Regions from separate parts of the Streptomyces sp. NBC_00316 genome, predicted to be linked through region 1. Evidence: riboswitches for the same ligand, from Rfam matches in the RefSeq annotation. Region 1 holds a riboswitch; the other holds the start of a gene.
What was found. Region 1 has a riboswitch for cyclic di-AMP ahead of OG878_RS11155 (M23 family metallopeptidase). Riboswitches for the same ligand answer to the same signal wherever they lie in the genome.

Region 1 (7,104 bases):
GCATATTGGTCGCCATGCCGACAGCGATCCCGGATGAGCCGTTGACCAGGAGGTTCGGATACGCGGCCGGGAGGGCGACCGGCTCCTGCTCCTGGCCGTCGTAGTTCGACTGGAAATCGACGGTGTCCTCGTCGATCGACTCCGTCATCAGCGATGTGGCGTCGGCCATCCGGCACTCGGTGTACCGCATGGCGGCGGGCGGGTCGTCGTTTCCGAGCGAGCCGAAGTTGCCGTGCCCGTCGACGAGAGGCAGCCGCATCGAGAACGGCTGCGCCATCCGCACGAGCGCGTCGTAGATGGACGCGTCGCCGTGCGGATGCAGCTTGCCCATGACCTCGCCGACGACCCGGGCACACTTCACATAGCCGCGGTCGGGGCGCAGCCCCATCTCGTTCATCTGGTACACGATGCGGCGGTGCACCGGCTTCAGGCCGTCGCGGGCGTCCGGCAGGGCCCGTGAGTAGATCACCGAGTACGCGTACTCGAGGAAGGAGCCCTGCATTTCGTCGACGACGTCGATGTCGAGGATCTTCTCCTCGAAGTCGTCCGGCGGCGGGGTCTTCGTACTGCGGCGGGGCATCGCTGCTGCGACTCCTTCACAGATCTGTTCGGGCAACCTCTGGTTCTGACGCGGACCATTGTGGACCGCGGCACTGACAACGCCGACCTCGACCCGTCCCAAGGGGCTGTCCGGCGCTCTTTCACGCGAACTTCCGCGGCACGGGAACTTCGCCAGGTGTCCGTCCGCTTGCTTACAGTGGCAGGTCTCGCAGGAAATTTAGTATCGCGATCGAAGGGACGTACATGCCCATGGGTCACACGGCCACAGCCCAGGCCGGCTCCGGCGGCTTGACAGCAACCGAGCACCGTCTGGCCAACGGCCTGCGCGTGGTGCTCTCCGAGGACCATCTGACCCCGGTCGCCGCGGTGTGCCTCTGGTACGACGTCGGTTCGCGCCACGAGGTCAAGGGGCGCACGGGTCTGGCTCACCTCTTCGAGCACCTGATGTTCCAGGGCTCCGGACAGGTCAAGGGGAACGGACACTTCGAGCTGGTGCAGGGGGCCGGCGGCTCCCTCAACGGCACCACGAGCTTCGAACGGACCAACTACTTCGAGACGATGCCCACGCACCAGCTGGAGCTCGCCCTGTGGCTCGAGGCCGACCGGATGGGCTCACTGCTCGCCGCGCTCGACGAGGAGTCCATGGAGAACCAGCGGGACGTCGTCAAGAACGAGCGCCGCCAGCGCTACGACAACGTCCCGTACGGCACGGCGTTCGAGAAGCTGACCGCCCTCGCCTACCCAGAGGGCCACCCGTACCACCACACGCCGATCGGCTCGATGGCCGACCTGGACGCTGCGACGCTCGAGGACGCGCGGACCTTCTTCCGTACGTACTACGCGCCCAACAACGCGGTTCTGTCCGTCGTCGGCGACATCGACCCGGAGCAGACGCTCGCCTGGATCGAGAAGTACTTCGGCTCCATCCCGTCCCACGACGGCAAGCAGCCGCCGCGCGACGGGACGCTCCCCGAGATCATCGGCGAGCAGCTGCGCGAAGAGGTCCGTGAGGAGGTTCCGGCGCGGGCGCTGATGGCTGCGTACCGGCTGCCGCACGACGGTACCCGGGAGTGCGACGCCGCAGACCTGGCGCTGACGGTCCTGGGTGGCGGCGAGTCCTCCCGGCTGCACAACCGCCTGGTCCGCCGCGACCGGACGGCCGTGGCGGCCGGATTCGGGCTGCTGCGGCTCGCCGGTGCGCCCTCGCTCGGCTGGCTGGACGTGAAGACGTCCGGTGGGGTCGAGGTGGCGCAGATCGAGACCGCGGTCGACGAGGAACTGGCCCGGTTCGCGGCCGACGGCCCGACGCCCGAGGAAATGGAGCGCGCCCAGGCGCAGTTGGAGCGCGAGTGGCTGGACCGGCTCGGCACGGTCGCGGGCCGCGCCGACGAACTGTGCCGGTACGCCGTGCTGTTCGGCGACCCGCAGCTCGCCCTGACCGCCGTCCAGCGGGTGCTGGACGTCACCGCGGAAGAGGTCCGGGCGGCTGCCCGGGCCCAGCTGCGGCCCGACAACCGGGCGGTGCTCGTCTACGAGCCGGTCGAGCCCAGCGGCGCGGCGGTCGCAGACGAGACGGACGCCGACACCGACGCGCACGAAGGGGCGGACAAGTGACCGACGCTGCCGCGACTGGAGTATCGATGGAGTATCACCCGCAGCCGACCCCCGGCACGGCCAGGCCCTGGGCCTTCCCCGCTCCCGAGCGAGGGGCCCTGCCCAACGGGCTCACGGTGCTGCGCTGCCACCGCCCCGGCCAGCAGGTCGTCGCGGTCGAAATCTTCCTCGACGCCCCGCTGGACGCCGAGCCCGAAGGCCTCGACGGCGTTGCCACGATCATGGCGCGGGCCCTGTCAGAGGGGACCGACAAGCACTCCGCGGAGGAGTTCGCAGCCGAGCTGGAGCGCTGCGGCGCCACGCTCGACGCGCACGCCGACCACCCCGGAGTCCGGGTGTCCCTGGAGGTCCCGGCCTCCCGGCTGGCCAAGGCACTCGGCCTGGTGGCCGAGGCACTGCGGGCACCCGCGTTCGCCGACAGCGAGATCGAGCGGCTGGTGAACAACCGGCTCGACGAGATCCCGCACGAGCAGGCCAACCCGGCCCGCCGCGCCGCCAAGCAGCTCTCCAAGGAGCTCTTCCCGGCCACGGCCCGCATGTCGCGCCCCCGCCAGGGCACCGAGGAGACGGTGGAGCGGATCGACTCCGCGGCCGTCCGCGCCTTCTTCGAGGCCCATGTCCGGCCGTCCACCGCGACCGTCGTGGTCGTCGGTGACCTCACCGGCATCGACCTGGACGCGCTGCTCGCCGACACCGTGGGCGACTGGGCCGGAAACACCGCGGAGCCCCGCCCCGCCCCGCCGATCACCGCCGACGACACCGGCCGGGTGGTCATCGTCGACCGTCCGGGCGCCGTGCAGACGCAGCTGCTGATCGGCCGGATCGGCGCCGACCGGCACGACAGCGTCTGGCCGGCCCAGGTCCTCGGCACGTACTGCCTGGGCGGCACGCTCACCTCCCGGCTGGACCGGGTGCTGCGCGAGGAGAAGGGCTACACCTACGGCGTGCGGGCTTTCGCGCAGGTCCTGCGGTCGTCGGCGCCCGGCTCCGCCTCCGGGGCGACGGGCGCCGCGATGCTCGCCATCAGCGGTTCGGTGGACACGGAGTCCACCGGACCGGCGCTGGACGACCTGTGGACGGTCCTGCGGACGCTGGCGGCCGAGGGCCTGACCGACGCCGAGCGCGAGACGGCGGTGCAGAACCTCGTGGGTGTCGCCCCGCTGAAGTTCGAGACGGCGGCCTCCGTGGCGGGCACGCTCGCCGACCAGCTCGAGCAGCACCTGCCGGACGACTACCAGGCGCAGCTGTACGCGCGCCTCGCGGAGACGGGAACGGTCGAGGCGACCGCGGCGGTGGTCAGCGCCTTCCCGGTGGACCGGCTGGTCACGATCCTCGTCGGCGACGCCTCGCAGATCGAGGAGCCGGTCCGGGCGCTGGGTATCGGAGAGGTGTCGGTCGTCACCGGCTGATCAGCCGAACGCTCCTGTACCGGGACGAATGCGGACCCCGGCGAGTCACTTCTCGCCGGGGTCTTCCCTTTTGTCTGATTTATCAGGTCGAGAGTCTGTATGTCCTGTGGTGTGCGCTACAAAACGGCCTGTCCGTTTGGTGAATGAAAGTGCCCCCGCTTAGCGTCGGCTCAGCTGTCCGTCACTCGAATGCTGCATCCGCGGCGCCGGGCAGCGATCGCCGAGTCCCCGTCAGGCGCGAGCCTGGGGAGCCGGGGACCCACGCAGTCCCTGGGGTGAATCGGATGCCTGCGGCCCTCTTGTGGGGCCGGGACCTCCGTAGGAGACCTTCCTGCTCCGAACCCGTCAGCTAACCCGGTAGGCGAGAAGGAAGGAAAGGATCAACCCTTCATGGCGTTCACCCGCCCCACCGGGAAGCATCGTGCCCCGAGCCGCCTGACGCGCAGGAGCGCGCAGGTCGCCGGCGTCGCGGCTCTGGCCACCACCGGCGTCATCGGTGGCCTGGCTTCCCCGGCCCTCGCCGCCGAGGCCAAGGTCCCCTCCGTCAGCGAGACCGGTCTGAACCAGATCATCGCCATCGAAGGCGCCCTCGCCGACCAGGTGGCCGCCCAGGCCGACGTGCAGCAGCACCTGGCCGATGCCGCCGCCAAGGCGAAGGCCGAAGCCGCGAAGGCCAAGGCCGCGGCCAAGGTCAAGGCCGAAGCAGTGGCCAAGGCCAAGGCCAAGGCCGACGCCCGTGTCAAGGCGGCCCGCGAGGCGAAGGCCCGCGCCGCCCGTTCTGCCGAGCGCACCCGTCTCGGCGCCTTCCAGCTCCCGGTCGCCGGTTCATACGTCACCACCGGCTACAAGTCCAGCGGTTCCCTCTGGTCCTCCGGCCGTCACTCGGGCATCGACTTCCACGCCGCCTCCGGCAGCTCCGTCGTCGCCGTCGGCGCCGGCACGGTCGTCGAGGCCGGCTGGGGTGGCGCGTACGGCAACAACATCGTGCTCCGGATGACGGACGGCACGTACACCCAGTACGGCCACCTCTCCTCGATCGGCGTCTCGGTCGGCCAGAGCGTCGGTGCGGGCCAGCGGATCGGCTTCTCCGGCTCGACCGGCAACTCCACCGGACCGCACCTTCACTTCGAGGCCCGGACCACGCCGTCGTACGGCTCCGACATGGACCCCGTCGCGTACCTGCGCGCCCACGGCGTCAACGTCTGACCGACGACACGTCCGCACTGTCCCGAAGGCCCCGGCTTCCCGCCGGGGCCTTCGGCGTATCCCGCCGTCCTCCTCGCGGGACGGACCTGCCGAACGAGCCCGGGCAGGCTCGTCGAACGAGCCGGGGCGGGCTTGTCGAACGGAGTCCGAACAAAAAGATATTCATGGATTTCGACCCGGCATCGGAAATGCAGCCGCATTGCAATAGAGTCACAGAACAGGCGTCGGCCGGCCGCGTTTCGCGGGGATTAAGGCGGAGGTTCGGACATGCGCATTCCGGCGCATTCGGTATGCACGGCGATCCGTGACGACATCGTCTCGGGTGTCTTCGAACGCGGCAGCAGACTCACCGAGGAGCTCCTCGCACGCCGTTACGGGGTCTCCCGTGTCCCGGTGCGGGAAGCGCTGCGGACCCTGGAGTCCGAGGGCTTCGTGGTCACCCGCCGGCATGCCGGTGCCTGTGTCGCCGAGCCCACCGCGCAGGAGGCCGCCGACCTGCTGGAGGTCCGGATGCTGCTGGAGCCGCTGGGTGCGGCCCGCGCCGCGCAGCGCCGCACCGAGGCGCACCTCAAAGTCCTCCGTGGCCTGGTCAGGCTCGGCCAGGAGCGGGCCCGGCGGGGCGAGGGGGAGGATCTGCGGTCGCTGGGCGGCTGGTTCCACGAGACGCTCGCGCAGGCCTCCCGCAGCCCCGGTCTCATCGCGCTGCTCACCCAGCTACGGCACAAGATCGCCTGGATGTACGCGGTCGAGCAGCCGGCCCGCCCCGCCGATTCCTGGGCCGAGCACGGAGCCATCGTGGACGCCGTGGCCCGTGGGGACGCGGAACGCGCCAGGGCGCTGGCCGCGCAGCACGCCGAGCGGACCACGGCCGCCCACCGGTTGCGGTGCGCGGACCGCATGCCGGGCCGGGAGGCCGTCCCGCCCGCTCCCGGCCGGGTGAGGACTTCGCAACATGTCGTAAACACCGCGAGCGGCCGTCATTAACACGTGCGCCGTATACAAGAGATGTAATTCTGCGGCGCTTTCTTCAGGCTGCCCGAATACCGCACGAATCCCTCGCGAAAACGCTGGGGGTGGCCCCGGTGGATCGGCATGGAGAAACGGTGCGGAAAACAAAAACAAAAGAGCCGCGGCCCCCGTCAGGGGTGCCGCGGCTCCGCCGCAGAAAAGCAGCCGGCCGGAGTGTCCGGAATCAGACGGTCTCCGGGAGCTCGTCGAGCCCCTCGGCGACGAGCCTCGCCAGCCGGTCGAGCGCGGCCTCCGCGTCGTCCGCCTCGGACGCGAGCACGATCTCCTCGCCGCCCTGCGCGCCCAGGCCGAGCACCGCGAGCATGGAGGCGGCGTTCACCGGACTGCCGTCGGTCTTGGAGATCGTCACCGGGTAGCCGGACGCCGTGGCGGCACGGACGAAGATGGAAGCGGGGCGGGCGTGCAGGCCCTCGGCCCAACCGACATTGACGCGGCGCTCAGCCATGGTTCTGCCCTTCACGAATCAATGGTTGTCTAGACCAGTCTCTCATGTGGTGCGGGCTGCTCCGGCCGACCCGAGCGGACCGTTGCGGCCGGCCCGCGACCCGGTGCCGAAGCCCGTGCCGCACGGCCGATCGGCCCTCTCAGACTGCCCCGGCCCCGATCCGTACGCGACCGGTGACCGAGCCGTAGTCTTTGCCCATGCAGCCCTCTCCGGAGCAGAGTCCGCATCACGCGTACCCCGACCACTGGGAAGCGGACGTGGTGCTCCGTGACGGCGGCACGGCCCGGATCAGGCCCATCACCACGGACGATGCAGAGCGGCTGGTCAGCTTCTACGAGCAGGTATCGGACGAGTCGAAGTACTACAGGTTCTTCGCCCCCTATCCGCGGTTGTCGGCCAAGGACGTGCACCGCTTCACCCATCACGACTACGTCGACCGGGTGGGTCTGGCCGTCACGGTCGGCGGCGAGTTCATCGCGACCGTCCGCTACGACCGGATCGACGCATCCGGCAGGCCCGCCTCCGCCCCTGCCGACGAGGCCGAGGTCGCCTTCCTCGTCCAGGACGCCCACCAGGGCCGCGGCGTGGCATCGGCGCTGCTGGAACACATCGCTGCGGTGGCCCGCGAGCGCGGCATCCGGCGCTTCGCCGCCGAGGTGCTGCCCGCCAACAACAAGATGATCAAGGTGTTCCGGGACGCCGGTTACACCCAGCACCGCAGCTTCGAGGACGGCTCCGTCCACCTCACCCTCGAACTCGAACCGACCGCGGAGTCGCTGGCCGTGCAGCGCGCCCGTGAGCAGCGGGCGGAGTCGCGGTCGGTGCAGCGGCTGATCGCGC
Region 2 (7,104 bases), 2.8 Mb from region 1:
ACAGCCCTCAGGCGACGGACCAGCCGATGCCGTCCAGGATGTCGTGCTCGCTGACGACGACTTCGCGGGCCCCGGTCCGCTCCATCACGGCCAGCAGGACGAGCGCCCCGGAGGTGATGACATCGACCCGTCCCGGGTGCATCGCGGGGATCGCGGCGCGCTCGGCGTGGGTCGAGGTGACCAGCCGTCCGGTGATCTCCTGGACCTGCTCGAAGGAGAGCCGTGAGTGGTGGATCGCCTCCGAGTCGTACTCCTGCAGCCCCAGCGCGATCGCGGCCACGGTGGTGACGGTCCCGGCGAGGCCGACGAGCGTGGCGGCCTCGGTCAGCGGGACGGTCTCCTCGGCGAGATCCAGGGCGGCGTCGATGTCCGCGCGGATCGCCGCGATCTGAGCCGGCGTGGGCGGGTCGGTGACCACACCGTCGTGCACGAGGTGACGCTCCGTCATCCGTACGCAGCCGATGTCCACGGACCGTGCGGCCAGGACCCGGTCGTCGCCGACGACGAACTCGGTGGAGCCGCCGCCGATGTCGACCACCAGATACGGCTTCGCGAGATGGTCGCTGCCCTCCAGCTCCTTGGTGGCGCCGTCGAAGGAGAACTGCGCCTCCTGGTCACCGCTGATCACCTCGGGCTCCACGCCGAGGATGTCCAGCACACCACGGACGAACTCGTCCCTGTTCTCCGCGTCGCGGGAGGCGGAGGTGGCGACGAAGCGCAGCCTCTCGGCGCCGTGCTCCTTGATGACCGCCGCGTACTGGCGGCAGGCGGCGAAGGTCCGCTCCAGCGCGTCGGGAGCGAGCCGGCCGGTGCGGTCCACCCCCTGCCCGAGCCGGACGATCTCCATCCGGCGGTCGAGCTCGATGAGCTCACCCGTGGCGGGGTCGGCGTCGGCGACGAGCAGGCGGATGGAGTTGGTTCCGCAGTCGATGGCGGCAACGCGGGTCATGGGTTCTCCTGTCGTGTGCCCGGGGCTCCGCCCCGGACCCTGGTCCTCAATCGCCGGACGGGCTCGACGTGCCGGGCTCGTCCGCGGGTCCGCACGGCGTCACGCACGGGCCCTTGCGCCACCACTCCGGCAGCATCGCAATCGCCTCGTCCCCCAGCGGATTGACCCCTGGCCCCGCCGCCAGCGAATGCCCCACCAGCACATGCAGGCACTTCACCCGGTCCGGCATGCCACCCGCGCTCGGGAAGCCCTCCAGCACCTCGATGGCATCGCGCCGGGCGATGTAGTCCTCGTGCGCGTTGCGGTACGCGGCCGCGAGCTCCGGGTCGGTGCCCAGACGCTCCGTCATCTCCTTCATGACGCCGTTCGCCTCCAGCGTGCCGATCGCGGAGGCCGCGCGCGGGCACGTCAGGTAGTACGTCGTCGGGAACGGCGTACCGTCCTCCAGCCGGGGCTGCGTCTCGACCACGTCCGGGTTGCCGCACGGGCAGCGGTGCGCGATCGCGCGCAGCCCGCGCGGCGGGCGGCCGAGCTGCTGCTGGAACGCGGCGATGTCCGCCTCGGTGGGCGCGGTTGATTCGGTCTGGGGAGGGGGCGTTTCCATGCCTGCCTTGGTTCTACTCGAGATGCTGAGCTGCGGTTCCGCAGCGGAATGAAAGGGGCGAAAGAGCGGTCGGAGGAGAGGTCAGTTCCGGTCGGCGGAGTCCACGCCGTCCCACAGGTTCGAGTGCCACGGCCGGTCGGTCTCCTGCGGCCCCCCGCTGCGCTCCTTGGCCGCGTCCGGGTCGACCACCGTGTAACCGGTCTCCCCGGGAAGGACGTAGTGCAGGTGCTCCCGCGCCAGCCGCCGGATGTACGCGTCGTCCTGGAGGCGCGCCTTCTCGTCGCGCAGCTCCTCGGTGCGCGTCTGCGCCTCCCGCGCCAGCCGCTCCTGGTCGGCGATCTCGTCGCGCTGCGACACGTACTGCCGCATCGGGTACGCGAGCGCCACCACCAGGGAACAGACGACCAGCGCGAGGAACGCGGCCCGTCCGGTGAGCCGGGAGCGACGCGCCTGACGACGGTTCTGGGACCGGTAGACGCGGGCGGCGGTCTGCTCTCCGAGCAGCCGCAGCCGGGTCGCGGTGGAGAACCGGTCCCGGTCCTTCGCGGCCATGTCTCCGCCTCCCCATTACGCACGTCCGTCCCCGCACACGGTACGGGACCGAGTGCGGGGACGGTCGGAGGCCGGGGCCTTTGACCCGTGACGGGCCTGCGGCCTGCGATCAGCCCTTGCTGCGCCGATCAGTGCACGGAGCGCCGCACTGCATCAGCTCGCAGGGCGCTGTGCCTGTTCAGTTCGCGGGGCGCTGTGCTGTTCAGTTCGCAGGGCGCTGTGCCTGTTCAGTTCGCAGGGCGAAACCGCGGGAAGGCGGAGCGGCCCGCGTACACCGCCGCGTCGTCGAGGATCTCCTCGATGCGCAGCAGCTGGTTGTACTTGGCGACACGGTCCGAGCGGGCCGGGGCGCCGGTCTTGATCTGACCGCAGTTCACCGCGACCGCGAGGTCGGCGATGGTGACGTCCTCGGTCTCGCCGGAGCGGTGGGACATCATGCACTTGAAGCCGTTGCGCTGGGCCAGTTCGACGGCGTCCAGGGTCTCGGTCAGCGAACCGATCTGGTTGACCTTGACGAGCAGGGCGTTGGCGGAGCCCTCCTCGATGCCACGGGCCAGACGCTCCGGGTTGGTGACGAAGAGGTCGTCGCCGACGATCTGCACCTTGGAGCCGAGCTTGTCGGTGATGACCTTCCAGCCGGCCCAGTCGTCCTCGTACAGCGGGTCCTCGATGGAGACCAGCGGGTACGCGGAGACGAGCTCCTCGTAGTACTCGGTCATCTCGGCGGCCGAACGGGACTTGCCCTCGAACTCGTACGAGCCGTCCTTGTAGAACTCGGACGCGGCGACGTCGAGCGCGAGCGCGATGTCGCGGCCCGGGACGTAACCGGCCTCCTTGATCGCCTCGACGATGAGGTCCAGGGCGGCGCGGTTCGACTCCAGGTTCGGCGCGAAGCCGCCCTCGTCACCGAGACCGGTCGACAGACCCTTGGTCTTCAGGACCTTCTTCAGCGTGTGGTAGACCTCGGCGCCCCAGCGCAGGGCCTCGGAGAAGGACTCCGCACCGATCGGGGCGATCATGAACTCCTGGATGTCCACGTTGGAGTCGGCGTGCGACCCACCGTTGAGGATGTTCATCATCGGGACGGGCAGCAGGTGCGCGTTCGGGCCACCGAGGTAGCGGAACAGCGGCAGGTCCGATGCCTCGGAGGCGGCGTGCGCGACGGCCAGCGAGACGCCGAGGATCGCGTTGGCGCCGAGCGAGCCCTTGTTCTCGGTGGCGTCCAGGTCGAACATGGCCTGGTCGATCAGCCGCTGCTCGGTCGCGTCGTAGCCGACGAGCTCCGGGCCGATCTGCTCGATCACGGCGAGGACGGCCTTCTCGACGCCCTTGCCCTGGTAGCGGTTGGGGTCACCGTCGCGAAGCTCAATGGCCTCGAACGCACCGGTGGAGGCGCCGGACGGAACGGCAGCACGGCCCGTGCTGCCGTCGTCGAGGCCGACCTCGACCTCGACCGTGGGGTTTCCGCGGGAGTCGAGGATTTCCCGGGCTACGACGACGTCGATGGACGGCACGAGGCATCTCCTTCTGGGATATGACGCTGTTTGTGCAGGGTCGCTTTGGCCTTGCGACAAGAGCCTAACCGTCCCGGACCACTGCGTTCGGCGACCGCCCGACTCCTGGGACGAAAAAGGACCCAAGGGCCCCCATAGGCGGACAAAGATCAAGAAATCTACTGGCCGGTAACTACAACAGGTGAACGGAGAGCGCAGAAACCCCGGCCCGGCGCGTACGGGGGAATCCGCGCCGGGTCGGGGTGCTCAGGGAGAGGAGAGCCCTCTTCTGCAGGGTCGTACTACTTCGTCAGGTGGAGCTGCTGACCCGGGTAGATCAGGTCGGCGTCCTCGACGATGTTCTTGTTGAGCTTGAACAGCTGCTGCCAGCCGCCCTTGACCTTGTGCGCCGCGGCGATCTTGCTGAGCGAGTCGCCGGACTTGACGGTGTACTCACCGTCGCCCTTCGCGACCTTCTCGCCGGCCGGCGTGGTGACGGTCTTCCTGGCCGCGGTGCCGCGGTCCGAGCGGGAGGCGGCGGGGGCTTCGGTGTGCTCGGCGGGCTTCGGCGCGGCCGGCTTCGACTGCGCGGCCGGGGTGCTCTGCGTCGCGCCGGTGTCGACACCCGGGTCGACACCGTCGTTGGTGAGGTTGCCCGCACCCGCACAGGACCAGGCGCCCGGGCCCTGCATGTCGAGGAGCACCTCGGCGGTGGCGATCTGCTGGGCCTTGGTGGCCAGGTCGGCCCGCGGGGCGTACTTCGTACCGCCGGCGGCGGCCCAGCTGGACTGCGAGAACTGCAGGCCGCCGTAGTAGCCGTTGCCGGTGTTGATGGACCAGTTGCCACCGGACTCGCACTGGGCGACGGCGTCCCACGTGGCGACGGACGCGGCGGAGGCGTTGGTCGCACCCATCAGGGGAACGGCGATGGCGGCACCGGCAACACCCGCGAGCGTGGCGACACGGACGGCCTTGGACGGGCGACGGTGCTTGCCCTTGCTGTTCAGCAGCATGGAATCTCCTCACCGACGCCTACGAGGTGAGCTGTCGGGTTCGGGCCTAGTGAGTTGCCCGGTCGCACGTCCTGGCGTGCGACTTCACCCCGAGCCGATGCTGACGGTCTTTCGACCATCGGCCCCGGCGGCTTACCTGGGTCCCCCGCTCCTGCCTACGGCGCTTTACGCGTCTGTTCCCTTCGACCGACGGCAGGATTCGGCGTGACGATCGACGGGGCCCGCGGTGCGAGCAGTTCCGACCGTAAACATAGGCAACCCCCATATTCAAAGATGGACATACCGGACAATCAACCCTTACTTGCATCCGGCTCGTCATCGTTTTCGCAGGTCGGGGGCGATGCGGACGGACTCCGCAGATGCGACACGCCAGTTGACGCAAAGAGACCCATGTCTCACTTACGCATAAGCGGACATAGGCCTCTGAACTACCCCTATTTTGGGGGCATTTTTAGCTGTTGATCAGACCGGTCTCAGTTCACCTTCACATCGAGAGCGAGGCTCTGGCCAGGGAGAATGAGGTTCGGGTCGGCGCCGACGGCGTCCTTGTTCACCTCATAGAGCGCGGGCCACCCGCCGGGGACGTGATGTGCATCAGCAATCGCCCACAAGTTGTCGCCGGGCCGCACCTCGTAGGAGCCGTCGGCCGCCGGGGCGCCTGCGTCACGCCCCTCGCTGTCCCCGCGGGAAGCATGGCGGCCCGACTCCCGGCCGTTGCCCGCCCCTGTGTCCTGGCCCACTTCGGAGGCCGGCGCGCCGCGGTGCTTGCCGCTCGACTCACCGCCGAAAGAGTCCGAGGAATCAGAGGAGTCGGTCGATTCGGAGTAATCGGATGAATCAGATGTATCGGACGTCGATTCGCTCGACTTCTTGTCCGATGCCTTGCCCGACGACTTCTTCGAGGCGCTCTCCGACGCCTTGGTGGACGACTTCGCACCGTCCGACGCGCTCACCCCGCCGGACTCCTGCGCGCCCTCGGTCGGTTCGGCCGACGGCACGGTGCCCGGGTCGACGCCCGGCAGCGCCCCGTCCACCGTGAGGCCGGAGATCACCGCACAGCTGGGCCACGCCTTCGGCCCCTTGTCGTCCAGGACCTTCTCGGCGATCGCTATCTGCTGCGAGCGGCTGGCGAGGTCGGCACGCGGGGCGTACGCCTCACCTCCGTACGACTTCCAGGCGTCCTGGGAGAACTGGAGACCGCCGTAGAAGCCGTTGCCGAGGTCGGCACTCCACATGCCGCCGCTCTCGCACTCGGCGACCCGGTCCCAGGTCGTGGCGTCGGCCGCGTGTGCACCGGCCGCGCCGAGCAGCGGGATGGCGATGGCCGAGCCGGTCACGCCTGCGGCGACGACGATGGCGGGTGCCTGACGAGGGCGACGGTGCCTGCCGTTCGCGGAGCCCATGGGAGTGCCTTCCGTGTGACTGACAAAGTGACGGGTGCGTCGAACGGTGAACGTATCCGCAGTCGAACGCTTGTCACAAGTCGATGCAGCACAGATCACGTGAAAGTCACGGAGTTGACAGCGAGTCACCTTCGTCGCAGCGATGTCCGGGTTCGAACTCCACGGGAAGAGTGCGCAGTCCGCGCATGATGAGCCCACCGCGCCAGCGCAAATCGGTAGGTTCCCCTGCAAGCCGCAGGTCAGGCAGGCGTCTCAACAGCGTGGCGAGGGCCGCCTGGCCCTCCAGCCGGGCGAGCGGCGCCCCCAGACAGTAGTGGATGCCGTGCCCGTAGCCGAGGTGCTGATTGTCACGCCGGGCGAGGTCGAGCGTGTCGGGGTCCGCGAACCTTTCCGGGTCCCGGTCGGCGGCGGCGAGCACCACCAGTACGGGGTCGCCCGTCGCGATCCGCTGCCCGCCGAGCCTGAGCGGTTCGGTGGCGAACCGCCAGGTCGCCAGCTCCACCGGGCCGTCGTAGCGCAGCAGTTCCTCGATGCCGGTCTCCAGCAGCCCCGTCTCCCCGGCATCCAGCGAGCGCTGCAGCCGCTCCCGCTGCCCGGGGTTGCGCAGCAGGGCGTACACCCCGTTGCCGATGAGGTTGACCGTCGTCTCGAACCCCGCGAAGAGAAGGATGAAGGCCATGGCGGCGGCCTCGTTCTCGGTGAGGTGCTCGCCGTGGTCGCTGGCCCGGATCAGCCCCGAGATCAGATCGTCGCCGGGGTTCTCCCTTTTGCGGTGGATCAGTTCGGCGAGATAGCCGCGCATCTTCTTGACCGACCGGGCCACACCGCCGCGCGGCCCGCCGCCGTGGCGGATCATCATGCCCGCCCAGTCCCGGAAGTCGTCCTGGTCCTCGCGCGGCACGCCGAGCAGATCGCAGATCGCGTAGATCGGGAGCGGGAACGCGAAGTCATGAATGAGGTCCGCGCTCCCCTCCTCGATGAAGTTGTCGATGAGGCGGTCCGTCAGCTCCTGCACACGCGGCGCGAACTCCGCGACGCGGCGGGGCGTGAACGCCTTCGAGACCAGGCGGCGCAGCCGGGTGTGGTCGGG

Region 2: linked by a shared signal. The riboswitch ahead of OG878_RS23940 (transglycosylase family protein) and the one ahead of OG878_RS11155 (M23 family metallopeptidase) in region 1 are both predicted to bind cyclic di-AMP.

Annotation. Positions count from the first base shown of each region.
Region 1 is NZ_CP108023.1:2,517,455-2,524,558, reverse strand. Features, by position in the region: gene OG878_RS11170 (DNA gyrase/topoisomerase IV subunit A) at 1-580, opposite strand, end outside; gene OG878_RS11165 (M16 family metallopeptidase) at 805-2,175, shown strand; gene OG878_RS11160 (M16 family metallopeptidase) at 2,202-3,584, shown strand; cyclic di-AMP (ydaO/yuaA leader) riboswitch at 3,793-3,962, shown strand; gene OG878_RS11155 (M23 family metallopeptidase) at 3,975-4,790, shown strand; gene OG878_RS11150 (GntR family transcriptional regulator) at 5,058-5,774, shown strand; gene OG878_RS11145 (HPr family phosphocarrier protein) at 5,983-6,264, opposite strand; gene OG878_RS11140 (bifunctional acetate--CoA ligase family protein/GNAT family N-acetyltransferase) at 6,462-7,104, shown strand, end outside.
Region 2 is NZ_CP108023.1:5,362,529-5,369,632, reverse strand. Features, by position in the region: gene OG878_RS23960 (Ppx/GppA phosphatase family protein) at 8-949, opposite strand; gene OG878_RS23955 (DUF501 domain-containing protein) at 996-1,553, opposite strand; gene OG878_RS23950 (FtsB family cell division protein) at 1,635-2,105, opposite strand; gene eno (phosphopyruvate hydratase) at 2,333-3,619, opposite strand; gene OG878_RS23940 (transglycosylase family protein) at 3,901-4,611, opposite strand; cyclic di-AMP (ydaO/yuaA leader) riboswitch at 4,613-4,784, opposite strand; gene OG878_RS23935 (transglycosylase family protein) at 5,085-6,014, opposite strand; gene OG878_RS23930 (cytochrome P450 family protein) at 6,121-7,104, opposite strand, start outside.